2 regions of the Achromobacter sp. FW305-C-13 genome follow, and region 1 is predicted to be linked to the other one. Evidence: riboswitches for the same ligand, from Rfam matches in the RefSeq annotation. Region 1 holds a riboswitch; the other holds the start of a gene.
The links. A riboswitch is a leader RNA that binds a small molecule or an ion and turns the genes downstream of it on or off. The one in region 1 is predicted to bind glycine.
Positions count from the first base shown of each region.

Region 2: it holds a riboswitch for glycine, as region 1 does, so the genes downstream of both, gcvT (glycine cleavage system aminomethyltransferase GcvT) here and AC3WMU_RS01470 (D-amino acid dehydrogenase) in region 1, are expected to answer to the same signal.

Region 1 covers NZ_JBYSYN010000001.1:309,194-316,594, reverse strand. Annotated here, with positions in the region: gene AC3WMU_RS01480 (3-hydroxybutyryl-CoA dehydrogenase) at 1-987, shown strand, start outside; gene ampC (class C beta-lactamase) at 957-2,141, opposite strand; glycine riboswitch at 2,242-2,332, shown strand; glycine riboswitch at 2,333-2,432, shown strand; gene AC3WMU_RS01470 (D-amino acid dehydrogenase) at 2,473-3,702, shown strand; gene AC3WMU_RS01465 (autotransporter domain-containing protein) at 3,715-7,401, opposite strand, start outside.
Region 2 covers NZ_JBYSYN010000002.1:784,197-791,597, forward strand. Annotated here, with positions in the region: gene AC3WMU_RS15080 (hypothetical protein) at 1-52, shown strand, start outside; gene AC3WMU_RS15085 (arginine/lysine/ornithine decarboxylase) at 283-2,544, shown strand; gene AC3WMU_RS15090 (BaiN/RdsA family NAD(P)/FAD-dependent oxidoreductase) at 2,567-3,769, shown strand; gene AC3WMU_RS15095 (superoxide dismutase) at 3,912-4,526, shown strand; gene AC3WMU_RS15100 (ZIP family metal transporter) at 4,558-5,451, shown strand; glycine riboswitch at 5,683-5,779, shown strand; glycine riboswitch at 5,814-5,938, shown strand; gene gcvT (glycine cleavage system aminomethyltransferase GcvT) at 6,030-7,130, shown strand; gene gcvH (glycine cleavage system protein GcvH) at 7,230-7,401, shown strand, end outside.

The sequences.
Region 1 (7,401 bases):
ATCACCCTGTCATACCTGCTGGCCGGGCGGGACGTGACGCTGATCGACATCAAGCCGCGGCAGCCCACAGAACAATCCGCGCACGACGCCCGCGTGCGGGCCAACCTGCGCCGCGAGCTCGCCACGTTCGGCCAACTGGGCCTGCTGGACGCCGGCCAGGCGGATGCCGTGATGGGCCGCGTGCGGCTGTGTCGGCGCGACGACGCCACGGCTGACCTGCAAAGCGCGCGCATCGTGTTCGAGGCCGTGCCGGAGCGGCTGGACGCCAAGCGCGATGCCTTCCAATGGCTAGGGGAAACCTGCACGCCAGACGCCGTCATTGCATCCACCACGTCCACCTTCCTGGTCACCGAACTGGCCGAACTGGTGCCGCACCCCGAGCGCTTTCTGAACGCGCACTGGTTGAACCCCGCCGCCTTGATTCCGCTGGTGGAAGTCAGCCGGGGGCCCAAGACGCGCGACGCTGCCGCCCAGCAGCTGCTGGAGGCGTTGCGCCAAGCGGGCAAGGTGCCGGTGCAGTGCGCGCCGTCCGCAGGCTACATCGTGCCCCGCATCCAGGCACTTGCCATGAACGAGGCCGCCCGCATGGTGGAGGAAGGCGTCGCCAGCGCCGAAGACATCGATACCGCCGTCCGGCTGGGCTTCGGGCTGCGCTTTTCGGTGCTGGGCTTGCTGGAATTCATCGATTGGGGCGGCGGCGACATCCTTTACTACGCCTCGCGCTACCTGTCCGAAGCCATCGGCCCCCGCTTCGCCTCACCTGAAGTCATTGCTCGCAATATGCAGGAAGGCCGCAACGGCCTGCGCGACGCCCAGGGCTTTTACGACTACGCCGGCGTGGACGTGGACGCCTACAAATTGGAGCGTCTGGGGCAGCTGTGCCAGCGGCTGGAAATCATGGGACTGCTGCCGCGCGCGGGCGCAGCCCCTGCCGAGCCCCAAACCGCCGCTGACGCTCAGCGCGCGAGTTCTTCCAGTATCCGGTAGGCCAGCCGCACGCGGGCCTCGTTCGGATAGTTCTTGTTGGCCAGGATCACGACCCCCGCCTTCCTGGCCGGCACGAACGCCACATAGGCCCCGAAGCCGTTGGTCGATCCCGTCTTGTTGATCCACACGGCATCCTGCGGTGCAAGCGGGGGATTCAGTGCGGCCGCCGGATGGCTCTGGCTGTTCAGCGTGCCCGCATTCGCTGTCAACAGCGCATCCAGCGTGGCGGGATAGGCAAGCTGCTCCCAGGCCAGGTCCTGCGTCATGTCCCCTATCCGGTAATAGCCCACGTGCGTGCGGGCGACGGCGCGCTGGATAGCGGCGTCGCCCGCCGTATTCAGATTGGCCTCGACAAAGCGCAGCAGGTCGCGCGCGCTGGTCTTCACGCCATAGGCCTCCGCCGCCAGCACGCCCGGATTCACGCGCACCGGCGCATCCTGTTTGTTGTAGCCCTGAGCGTAGTCACCCATCGCGGCGGCCGGCACGTCGATGTACGTGTGCGACAAACCCAATTTGGGAAACAGCGTCTTTTCCATGGCGTTGGCGAACGGTTCGCCCAGGCTCTTGGCGGCCACCACCCCAAGCATCCCGATGCTGGGATTGGCATAGGTGCGGTACGTGCCCGCTGGGTACTGGGGCCTCCAGGCCTTCAGGTAATCCATCAACTGCGCGTCGTTGCGCACGGCGTCGGGCACCTGCAACGGAAACCCTCCGCCGGTATGCGTGCCCAGATGGACGAGCGTCAGCTTCCCGAAATCCGACCCCTGCAAGACGGGCAGGAAGCGCGCGGGGCTGTCGTTCAACGACAGCTTGCCCAGCACTTCGGCATAGGCCGCCAGGGTCGCGGTGTAGGTCTTGCTGATCGAGCCCACCTCGAACAGGGTGTCGCGGCTGACTTTGGCCTGGGTCTGGCGCGAGGCCACGCCATAGCTGTAGAACTGCTGCCGGCCGTCCCGCGTGATGGCGATCGCCATGCCGGGCACGCCGTATTCGCGCATCACGGCCTGCGCGGCTTCGTCGATGCTGCGGCTGGCCGTGGTCGGGTCTACGGGAGGCGTCGGCGCGGCAAACGCCTGCGCAGCGCCTGCGCCCAGCGCCAAAACCGCCAGCCCCGACAAGGCGATGCGCCGGGTACTTTCAACTTGCATTCTCATGGTCCTATCCCTTCATTTCCAGCCGCTGCCGACCGCCCGACATAGTACTTACCCTGAATCCCATTCGACAAGAACTTGGCTATTCTCTATTCCGTCGATTCAAAACCGCGCAGAAGAGACTGGCCCTTGCGGCCGGCGCCGACGGAGCAACCGCCCCGGAAACTCTCAGGCAACAGGACTGCGCGAGTCTAGACAATCTGGAGAGAGGCGCCGTGCGCGCCCACCGAAGGGGATCCCGCCGTCATCAGCGCAGCGGGTGAAGCTCTCAGGTACCAAGACAGATGGGGTGCGGCGGCCAGTTCGGGCCGCGGCCACTCAATCTGGAGCCATCATGCCCCGCATCGCCATCATTGGCGCCGGTATCACCGGCGTCACGTCCGCCTATGCCTTGTCCAAGCTGGGATACCAGGTCACCGTCTACGACCGCCAGCGCTATCCCGCCATGGAAACGTCCTACGCCAATGGCGGCCAGCTGTCGGCCAGCAACGCCGAGGTCTGGAACAGCACCGCCACCGTCCTGAAGGGCCTGCGCTGGATGTGGCGCAAGAACGCGCCGCTATTGCTGAACCCCAAGTTCAGCTGGCACAAGTATTCGTGGCTGGCGCAGTTCATGGCGCAGATCCCGAACTACCGCGAAAACACCATCGCCACCACGAGGTTGGCCATCGAAGCACGCCAGCATCTCTTCGACATGGCCGAAGCCGAAGGCATCGACTTCGACCTGGAACGCCGGGGCATCCTGCACATCTACCACGACGCGGCCAGCTTCGACGCCGCCCGCCGTTCGAACGCGCTGTTGCAGGCAGGCGGCCTGGAGCGGTACGCGGTATCCGGCAGCGAAGCCCGCAATATCGAACCCACGCTGCAAACGGATTGCCACGGCGGCTTCTACACGCCGTCGGACGCCACCGGCGACATCCACAAATTCACGAGCGGCCTGGCGCGCGCGTGCGAACGCCATGGCGTCACGTTCGTGCAGGACGCCGACATCGAGCAGATCAGCCGCGACAGCCGTCCCTATGTGCTGGACGTCCTGCGCGAAGGCGGCACCCAGCGCGAGCAGCACGAAACCGATGCCGTCGTCATCTGCGCCGGCGCCGTCAGCCGCAAGTTCGCGCGACAGATGGGCGACACGCTGAACATCTATCCGGTCAAGGGCTATTCCATCAGCGTGCACCTGGACGACGCGCAAAGCCGGGACGCCGCCCCCCGTGTCAGCCTGCTGGACGAAGCGGCCAAGATCGTCACCAGCCGGCTGGGTGACCGTTTCCGCGTGGCCGGCACGGCGGAATTCAACGGCTTCAACATGGACATCCGCGCAGAACGCGTGCAGCCGCTGATCGACTGGACGCGCAAGCATTTCCCCAACATCCGGACATCGCGCGTGGTGCCCTGGTGCGGCCTGCGCCCCATGACGCCCAACATGATGCCGCGAGTCGGCCCGGGCAAGCGCCCGGGCGTGTTCTACAACACGGGCCACGGCCACCTGGGATGGACCCTGTCGGCGGCCACCGCGCAGATGCTGGCGGCAAGCGTCGGGAAGACGCTGCCGCTGCCTTGAGCTGGCGCCCGATCAGTAGCGCCAGGTCACGCCCACGGAGCCGGCATTCTCGCGATTGCCGCCTCCGAACTGGCCGCTGTAGGTGATGCCGATGGTGGCAGAACGCGACACCGCGATATCCACGCCCAGCTCGGTGAACGCCGCGTCGCGCGCCAGCGGCGCGCCGGATACCGTGAAGGGCTGGCTGCCGTTGAACGCCAGGCGGGTCCGCGATTCAACGTCGCCGAACGCGTGCCGCCAGCCTGCGGCCGCACGCAACACGCCCTCCGTCTTACCCGCGGAGAACGCCGTCTTGCCGCGCAGGCCCAGGGTCGTGGTAGTCAGCGAATTGCGGTTGCTTTCCCCGCTCAATGCCGCCAAGCCACCCGATTCCTGGAAGCCCCGGGTACGCGTGTCGGACCACGCCACGCCCGCGAACGGTTCCAGTTGCGCCCGCTCCGCCACCGGCCACGCATAACCGACTTCGGTGAAGAGCTGGCCCGTGCTGGCGCCGTAGTCCGCGGTCAGCTTGTCTTGCTGGCCCGCGACCGCAACGTTGCGTGTCGTGGAAACGTCGTGCCAGGTGTAGCCGGCGCCGACCAGCAGGTTGATCTTGCCCGGTCCGGCCTGGAAGGCCTTGCCGCCATAGACCGTGGCGCTGTAGCTGTCGACATCCGCCTTGGACGAATTCGCATCGACCCGGATGCGGCTATCGGTGTAGCCCAACGCGCCGCCCAAGCGCCAGCCGCCGCCCACCGCGTGGTCTGCACCGACGAACACGCCGCCGGTACGCTGATCCACGCGCGAGGCGTTGCCGTTGCCATCCAGCGTCTGCCAGGTGCCGACAAGCTCGGCCCAAGCGGGTTGCGCTGCCGAACCCGGCAGTGCCGATGCGGGCGACGTGCCGCCTGCCTGTGCGGTGGCGGCGCCCGGCGCAAGGCCGGCATCCAGATTGGCGCGCAAGCTCTTGAACGGCAAGTTCCGCGACAGTCCGCTCAGATTGTTCAGGCCCGACGTCACGCTGGCGTGCGCCTCTCCGGACAGGCTGTCGAACACGCCGGCGGGTGCGCCTTCCGGCAAGGTCAGCACGTACTGATACAACGGATTCGCACCGGACAGGCTGTCCAGCGCATTCGCGGCGGCGCGCTGGTTCGACGTGCCTGCCGCGTCGGCAAAGCGCATCGGACGCGTGCCCGGCGTGGACGGCGTGGTGGGTTCTACCGGCACGCGCTTGCGGTCCAGGCGCAAGGTGACAGCCTGCGCGTCATAGCCCAGGTTCGCATCCAGATACGCGAACGCGGACGATGCGGAATCGAACGCGCCGTTGATCCGGTTCGCAGTCAGAATCGTGTAGCTGCGCTCGCCCGCCAGATTGCCGTCCGGGCCGACATGCAGCACCGAACCACCCAGATTGGCCGTGCCGCTGACTGCGATGCGGTCGCTCTCGTTGGATTGCGAGTCCGCCTCGACCCGGTATACGGAACCGGCTTCCAGTGTCAGGTCGCCCGCCACGCGCAGCGTGCCGATGGAGTTCCCCGGCGCGATGATGCCACCCGCCTGCACGGTGGTGCCGCCGACGGTGCCCGTTCCTTGCAGCACGGCGTCGCGAGCCACCGTCACCTGGCCGCCCAGCTTGCCCTGCCCATTGATGCCGACCGACAAGATGCCTTGATCAATGCGGGTAGTTCCGGCAAAACCCGCGCTGTCGCCGGTCAACGCCAACATGCCGGCGCCGGTCTTGGACAAGCCGCCCGTTCCGGACAGGACGCCCGAATAGGTACTCGATTGCGGGGCGTCCATATGCAAGGCCCCGGCCGCACCCACGTCCACATTGCCGGACAAGGCACCGCCCGAGGCGGCCAGCGTACCGGCCGTCACGCGCCAGTTCTGCGCACTGCGGCCCGACAACGTCAGGACACCCGCGCCAGCCTTGGTCGCTTCGCCCGAGCCCGAGATGTCGCCGCCGAACGTTCCGCTAGCGGCCTGATCGAACACGACGAAACCGTTATTCAGCAGATTGCCGCGGATCGAATCCGTATTGCCCACCAGCGTGCCTGCTTCGACGCGCGTATTGCCGTAGGCATTGGTGCCCGTCAGCACCAGCGTGCCGGCGCCGAGCTTGACCAAGTCGCCCGCGCCCGACAGCGCCTGCCCCACCGTGAAGCGATTGCTGGCCGACGCAATATCGAACGCCCCGCCCTGCGTGCTCCACTGCAGGTTGCGCGACGTCTGCGAGAAGCTCTGGCCCGTCACGCGCAGCGTGCCGCCGTTGAACGTCAGGCCGCCCGAGGCATCGCCCAGGCTTGCATCCTGCGACACGCTTAACACGCCCTCCGACAACCGAGTGCCGCCCGTGTGATTGTTTGCGCCGTCCAGCACCAGCGTGCCGCCGCCCGTCTTGTCCAGCCCACCGCTGCCCTCGATCGGCGCGCCGATGGAGGCGGTCACGCCTGCCAACACGCGCAGCTCGCTGCCATCGGGTGCCGTCTGCAACGCCCCGCCGGCGCCCGCGAGCGGGCCGATCTGCCAGCCGTCAGACACGAATTGCAAGCCCTTGAAGCTCTGGGTGCCGGAGACCGACACCTGGCCGGCGGTGCCTTTAAACACAGCATGCTGCTGGCCCCAGGCACCCGACCAGCCTGACTGGCCGTCGGTCTCCCACTGCAGGCCACCGGGTCCCCATGTTCCTGAGCCGCCGGTCCAGACCAGCAAAGCATCAGGCGTAGTGACAGGAGCCACGCGCAGGTCGACGAAACCGGCACGCGTAGTGTCGATCAAGAACTGGTCGCGCGTATGGTTTGCCGGGATCGTGTCCAGCGTCAGTCCGTTCCCACTCAACGTACCGCCGTAGGCGAACAAGCGGTAGTAGCCGAGGGTCGGCTGCGCATTGTCGCGAATCTGCAGCTTGGCGTTCAGGTCAAGGTTGCCGACCACCCGGGTGGAACCGGTCGTGCCGGCGTTGGGCGCGTCGGGGCCAGGATCGCCCAGGTAATAGCGGAAGGTGGAACCGTCCTTGAGAGACAGGTCGCCGTTGATTCGCAATCGGGAATAACCTGAACTGACCAGCATGCCGCCCGCCAGAATGTCCGTCGTCCCGACTCGGCCCGTGCCCTGCAAGCGTCCGCCAGCGTTGATGGTCAACGTGCCGCCCAGCGAGCCATTCGCCAGATAGAGTTCTCCCCCGTCGACGATGGTGGAGCCGGAAAATCCAGAACCGTCTCCCGAGTAATCGAATCGGGCCGCACCTGTCTTGCGGATCGTCCCCTGCCCCGTAAACCGTTCGCCGGAAGGAAAGATCTCTGCATTATCAAAAACCACTTGCGCGCCCTGCGCAATATTGATGTTTCCCGGGGGGATCATCGATGAGCCCGGCCCGTTCACATAGCGGATCGTGCCGCTCTGAATGTCCACCAGTGCATTGAAACCACCCGTAGAGCCCGTGACGGTCATCGTGCCGGCGCCCTTTTTGATAAGGGTCGACTCCGAATATGACATGTTATTGGCCACAGAGAAATCGTCGCCACGGTTGAAGATCAGCGTGCTCCCGGCAGCGGTGGTCAAATATCCCGTTCCCAGGCTGCCTGTCGAACCGCCGGTCCCGATTTCCAGCGTACCGCCGTTGGTGATTTCCGTGCCGCCGCTGTAGGTGTTGTCTCCCGACAGCGTCAACCAGCCAGGGCTACTGTGAAATACCGCTCCGTACCCCGAGATGCCATTGGC
Region 2 (7,401 bases), on a different contig from region 1:
CGAGCTCTTCACAGCCGCCTTGCAGAAGGGCGAAGCCCACACGATCCGCTAGCCCGGTGCCGTTGTCGCTGCACTGAAAGCGCCCGCTTTTGGCGCGATGACAACGGCCGTGCAGGCCTTCTGGGGATTTCCCTTAGGACTGTAAGAAAAACAGCCCTACAATTCCGCCATTCCCGCCTCCCCGGTGGGTGCTCGCGCCGTCTGTCATCAGGCGGATTTTTACTAGAAGTACACTCGCGCCGCGATAAGCGTCCGATCCCGCCTTGCCCCAGGAGCGCCTGCATGAAATTCCGCTTCCCCATCTTCATCATCGACGAGGACTACCGTTCCGAGAACGCGTCCGGTTTGGGTATCCGTGCCTTATCTGAAGCGATCGAGGCCGAGGGCGTCGAGGTGATCGGGGTGACCAGTTATGGCGACCTGAGTTCGTTTGCGCAACAGCAAAGCCGCGCCAGCGCCTTCATCCTGTCGATCGACGATGAAGAGTTCGACGTGGATTCGCCCGAGGACGTGGCCAGCGCGATCAAGAACCTGCGCATGTTCATCGGCGAACTGCGCTTCCGCAACGCCGACATTCCCATCTATCTGTATGGTGAGACGCGCACGTCGGAACACATTCCGAACGACATCCTGCGCGAACTGCACGGCTTCATCCACATGTTCGAGGACACCCCCGAATTCGTGGCGCGCCACATCATCCGCGAGGCCCGCAGCTACGTGGATTCGCTGCCGCCGCCGTTCTTCCGCGAGCTGGTGAAATACGCGCAGGACGGTTCGTACTCCTGGCACTGTCCCGGCCACTCGGGCGGCGTGGCGTTCCTGAAGAGCCCGGTCGGACGCATGTTCCACCAGTTCTTCGGCGAGAACATGTTGCGCGCCGACGTCTGCAACGCCGTGGACGAACTGGGCCAGCTGCTGGACCACACCGGCCCCGTTGCCGAGTCCGAGCTGAACGCCGCGCGTATCTTCCATGCTGACCATTGCTTCTTCGTCACCAACGGCACCTCGACCTCGAACAAGGTCGTGTGGCATGCCAACGTCGCCGCGGGCGACGTGGTGGTGGTGGACCGCAACTGCCACAAGTCGATCCTGCACGCCATCACGATGACGGGCGCGATCCCGGTGTTCCTGCGCCCCACGCGCAACCACCTGGGCATCATCGGCCCGATCCCGCTGGAAGAGTTCCACCCGGACAATATCCGCAAGAAGATCGAAGCCAACCCCTTCGCGCGCGAAGCGGTGAACAAGAATCCGCGCATCCTGACCCTGACGCAAAGCACGTACGACGGCGTCATCTACAACGTGGAAATGATCAAGGAGCAGCTCGGCAGCTATGTCGATACGCTGCACTTCGACGAAGCCTGGCTGCCGCACGCCTCGTTCCACGAGTTCTACAAGGACATGCACGCCATCGGCCAGGACCGTCCGCGCAGCCATGACGCGATGGTCTTCGCTACGCACTCCACGCACAAGCTGCTGGCCGGCATCTCGCAGGCATCGCAGATCATCGTGCAGGAGTCCGAGACCCGCAAGCTGGACCGCAACGTCTTCAATGAGGCGTACCTGATGCACACGTCGACCTCGCCGCAGTACGCGATCATCGCGTCGTGCGACGTGGCGGCCGCCATGATGGAGCCGCCGGGAGGCACCGCGCTGGTCGAGGAAAGCATCCGCGAAGCGCTGGATTTCCGTCGTGCCATGCGCAAGGTGGAGTCGGAGTTCGGCAAGAACGACTGGTGGTTCAAGGTCTGGGGCCCGAACCGCCTGGTGTCCGAAGGCATCGGCAACCGTGACGAATGGATCCTGGAAGCCAACGACCATTGGCACGGCTTCGGCGAAATGGCCGAAGGCTTCAACATGCTGGACCCGATCAAGGCTACGGTCATCACCCCGGGGCTGGACATGTCGGGCAGCTTCGGCGAAACGGGCATCCCCGCCGCCCTGGTCTCCAAGTACCTGACCGAGCACGGCGTGGTGGTCGAGAAGACGGGCCTGTATTCGTTCTTCATCCTGTTCACCATCGGCATCACCAAGGGCCGCTGGAACACGCTGCTGACCGCCTTGCAGCAGTTCAAGGACGACTACGACCGCAACCAGCCGCTGTGGCGCATCCTGCCGGACTTCTGCAAGGTCCATCGCCGCTACGAGCGCATGGGCCTGCGCGATCTCTGCCAAGAGATCCACGAAGCCTACCGCGCGCGCGACGTCGCCCGCTTGACCACCGAGATGTACCTGAGCGACATGGTGCCGGCGCTTAAGCCGTCTGACGCCTTTGCCCGCATGGCGCACCGCGAGGTCGAACGCGTCGACATCGACAAGCTGGAAGGCCGCGTGACCGGCGTGCTGCTGACGCCGTACCCCCCGGGCATCCCGCTGTTGATCCCGGGCGAACGCTTCAACCGCACGATCGTGCAGTACCTGCAATTCGCGCGCGAGTTCAATGAGCGCTTCCCCGGCTTCGAAACTTACATCCACGGCCTGGCCGACGAAGTGGGTCCGAATGGCGAAAAGCGCTACTACGTTGATTGCCTGATCGAAGAGTGAGGCCTGCGGGTCTGGAGTCCTGATGTTTGATGTAGCCGTACTCGGCGCCGGCGCCGCTGGCATGATGTGTGCAGCGGTGGCCGGCCAGCGCGGCTTGCGCGTGGTGCTGGTCGACCATGCCGAACGCCTGGCGGAGAAGATCCGCATTTCCGGCGGCGGCCGCTGCAATTTCACCAACATCGGGGCCGGACCCGCCAACTTCCTGTCCGACAACCCGCATTTCTGCCGCTCGGCGTTGTCGGCCTACACGCCGCAGGATTTTCTGGCGCTGATGAAGCGCCACCATATCGCCTGGCACGAGAAGCATCGCGGCCAGCTGTTCTGCGACGATTCCAGCGAATCCATCATCGACATGCTGCGCGCCGAGTGCGACGCCGGCAAGGTGCAATGGCGCATGGGCTGTTCGGTATCCGAGATCGGCCACGGTGAAGCGGGCTTTGAGCTGCGCACCGCCCAGGGCGTGATCCGCGCGGCCAAGCTGGTCGTGGCCACCGGCGGCATGGCGATCCCGCAGCTGGGCGCCACTGAATTCGGCTTGAAGATCGCGCGGCAATTCGGCCTGAAAGTCGTCGAGCCCCGGCCGGCGCTGGTGCCGCTGACTTTCGACCCCGCGCAATGGCAGGCGTTGTCGGAGCTGTCGGGCGTGGCGCTGGAAGTCGGCCTGCACACCGGGCAGGGCAAGGCGCGGGGCGAATTCCTGGAAGACCTGCTGTTCACTCACCGGGGCCTGTCGGGCCCGGCGATCCTGCAGATCTCCAGCTATTGGAAGCCCGGCGAGCCCATCGTGATTGACCTGGCGCCGGGCCGCGATCTGGCCCAGGAACTGCTGGCCGCCAAATCCGGCAACCGGCAGCAGCTGCATACCGTGCTGGCGGGGCTTTGGCCCAAACGGCTGGCCGACCGCTGGCTGCATCTGGCCGAGCAGGGCGGCAAACCCGGCCTGGCCGCGTTGCGTCTCGCCGACGCGCCGGACAAGACGCTGCGGGCGCTGGCGCAGGACATCCATCAATGGTCGCTGGTGCCCAGCGGCACCGCCGGCTACAAGAAGGCCGAAGTGATGCGCGGCGGTGTGGACACGCGCGGGCTGGACCAGAAGTCCATGCAGGCCAAGACCACGCCGGGGCTGTATTTCATCGGCGAAGCCGTGGATGTCACCGGCTGGCTGGGCGGCTACAACTTCCAGTGGGCCTGGGCGTCGGGCGTGGCTTGCGGCAAGGCGCTGTAGGGAAGGTGCCCGGCGCATAGCCGGGCGCTATGGCACGAATTGCAACAATACCATTGTGATATCAAATAAAAATACATATCATTTATGTTTTCGATATTGACTTACGCCTTCCATCGGGAAGGCGGGTCCACCGGAGACATGCATGGCCTACACCCTTCCGACCCTGCCGTACGCCTATGACGCCCTGGAGCCTCACATCGACGCGATGACGATGGAGATCCACTACAGCAAGCATCATCAAACCTATGTCACCAGCCTGAACGCGGCCCTGGACGACGCCGGGATCAGCACCGATGAACCCGTCGAAGCCCTGGTGGCCCGCCTGGACCAGTTGCCCGAGGCCATCCGTGGCGCGGTACGCAACCACGGCGGCGGCCACGCCAACCACAGCCTGTTCTGGTCGGTGATGTCGCCCGAAGGCGGCGGCGAACCTGACGGCGCGCTGGCGGCCGCCATCGAATCCGAACTGGGCGGTTTGGCCGCCTTCCGCGAGGCCTTCACCAAGGCGGCGCTGACCCGTTTCGGCAGCGGTTGGGCCTGGCTGTCGGTGACGCCGGCCGGCAAGCTGGTGGTGGAAAGCAGCGCTAACCAGGACAGCCCGCTGATGCAGGGCAATACCCCCATCCTGGGTCTGGATGTCTGGGAACACGCCTACTATCTGAAGTATCAGAACCGCCGTCCCGAATATATCGGCGCCTTCTACAATGTCGTGAACTGGCCCGAAGTGGCTCGCCGCTATGCGGCCGCGAAGGGCTGAGCGCATCTCTCTCAAGGAGGGGAGCGGCCCTATGAACACCTTCAGCCGTCATCGCGTGCGGCCCGCGGCCACCAGCATCAGCGTGTGGACGCTTGCCGTCATGGTGTCCTGCCTGGCGCTGCATCAGCTCTGGGCCTACCTGGACGTGCGCGCGCCGCACGTGGCCGACGCGCTGCTGGGCGGCTTGGTGGCGGCCGCCGCCACCGCGCTGGGCACGCTTCCCATTCTCTTCGCCCGCACCATCCCGCAGAAGGTGCAGGACAGCATGTTCGGCTTTGGCGCCGGGGTGATGCTGGCCGCCAGCGCCTTTTCGCTGGTGGCGCCCGGCATCGAGGCTGCCAAGACCCAGGGCATGGGGCCGTGGGGTGCAGGCCTGACCGTCGGCGCGGCCATCCTGCTGGGCGCGGCAGTCCTGCTGGTGATGGACCGGACCCTGCCGCATGAGCATTTCATCAAGGGCCGCGAGGGCATCGAGGCGCACCGCCTGCGGCGCACCTGGCTGTTCGTGTTCGCCATCACCTTGCACAACCTGCCCGAAGGCCTGGCCATCGGCGTGGGTTATGCGGGCAGCGACCCCGTGCGGGGCACCGCATTGGCTACAGGCATTGCCATCCAGGACATCCCGGAAGGCCTGGTCGTGGCGGTGGCGCTGCTGGCCGCCGGCTACAAGCGCTCCTTCGCCGTGGCGTTGGGCATGCTGTCCGGGCTCGTTGAACCGCTGGGCGCGGTGATCGGCGCCGCTATCGTCGGATTCTCGGCGCCGATGCTGCCGTGGGGCCTGGGTTTTGCGGCCGGCGCCATGCTTTTCGTCATCAGCCACGAGATCATCCCGGAGTCGCACCGCAAGGGCCACGAGGTTTATGCCACCTGCGGGTTGATGATCGGGTTCGTCTTGATGATGTTGCTGGACACCGCGTTGGGATGACCCGGCTGGGCGTCAGAAGGACGGGTTTTCCCCGCCGGGCCGCCCCAAGGGGAAAAAGCCCCCTTGGGGGGCAGCAAGCACGCGTAGCGTGCGCGGCGTGGAGGCCTTTTCCCCGCCGGGCCGCCCCAAGGGGAAAAAGCCCCCTCGGGGGGCAGCAAGCACGCGTAGCGTGCGCGGCGTGGGGGCCTTTCCCGAGGGCTTCTTTTCGTTGTATGCTTGGCGCCGCTGTCACGCATGTTTGCGGGAGAGAGCGGCCTTTCATTTCGGGCCGCCGCCGAAGGCGCAATTCGCCCAGAATCGCTCAGGTAACCGATACCGCACATGCTTGCCCTGTCCCGGTTTTTTACCGTGCGGACGCGGCAAAACAGTACTCTGGAGAGACCTGGCGCCGACCCTGAAGAAGGGACACAACGAGCAGCCCAGGCGCCGAAGGTGCAAACCCGCCATGCGCGGGGCAACTCTCAGGCAAAAGGACAGAGGGGCGGAAGATTCAGCCGTAGCCGCGCGGGCGTAGTCCGCCTGCCGCGACCGGCATTCCGTAACCCTGGCAGAGCCCTGCCGTCCCGGAGTTTCCGCGCATGTCCGCAACCCTCAAACGCACCCCGCTGGCCGAAGAACATATCGCCTCCGGCGCCCGAATGGTCGATTTCGGCGGATGGGACATGCCCTTGGCCTACGGCTCGCAGCTGGAAGAACACCACGCGGTGCGCCAGGACGCCGGCATGTTCGACGTGTCGCACATGCTGAACGCCGACGTCGTCGGCCCGGACGCCTTTGCCTTCCTGCAGCGCCTGGTCGCCAATGACGTGGCCAAGCTGACGGTGCCGGGCAAGGCGCTCTACTCCTGCATGCTGAACCCGCAAGGCGGTGTCATCGACGACCTGATCATCTACTTTTTCGCCGCCGACGAATGGCGCGTGGTGGTCAACGCCGGCACGGCCGACAAAGACATGGCCTGGATGCAGCGCGTGAAGCAGGCCGGCAATTTCGACGTCACCATCACCCCGCGCCGCGATCTGGCCATGGTGGCCGTGCAGGGCCCGAACGCCCGCGCCAAGGTCTGGGCTGCCCGCCCGGCCTGGCAGGCCGCAACCGAAGCGCTGACCCCCTTCGTCGCCGCCATCGTGGGCGACGACACGCTTGTCGCCCGTACCGGCTACACCGGTGAAGACGGCTTTGAAATCGTCCTGCCCGCTACCGAAGTCGTGCAGCTGTGGCGTGATCTCGTCGCCCAGGGCGTGCGCCCCGCGGGCCTGGGCGCGCGCGACACGCTGCGCCTGGAGGCCGGCATGAACCTGTACGGCCAGGACATGGACGAGCTGACGCACCCTGACCAGGCCGGCCTGACCTGGACCGTCTCCCTGAAAGACGCTGAGCGCCGTTTCATCGGCCGCGACGCGCTGGAGCAGTTCGCCACCCCCGCCACCTTCATCGGCCTGAAGCTGCAAGAGCGCGGCGTCATGCGCGCCCACATGGCCGTGCGTACGCCGGCCGGCACGGGTGAACTCACCAGCGGCACCATGTCGCCCACCCTGGGCGTGTCGGTCGGCTTTGCCCGCCTGCCGCAAGGCGTGCGTCCGGGCGACACGGTCGAGGTCGACATCCGCGGCAAATGGGTGCCCGCCCTGGTCTGCAAACTGCCGTTTGTCCGTAACGGCAAAGCCGTCGAACACTCGTAAACTCGAAGCTTCGCGCGAGCGCCGGCCCGGCCAGGGCAAGCGTCGCCCGCGCGAGGCGCGCAACACCATTCATCTACCCGCATTCCCTCAGGAGTTCCCATGAGTCTGCCCACCGATCGCAAGTACACCCAGTCCCACGAATGGGTCAAAGCTGAAGGCGACGTGTTCGTCGTCGGCATCACCGACACCGCCCAGGATCAATTGGGCGATCTGGTTTTCGTTGGCGACGTGAAGGTCGGCGCCAAGCTGAACGCGGGCGAAACCGCCGGCG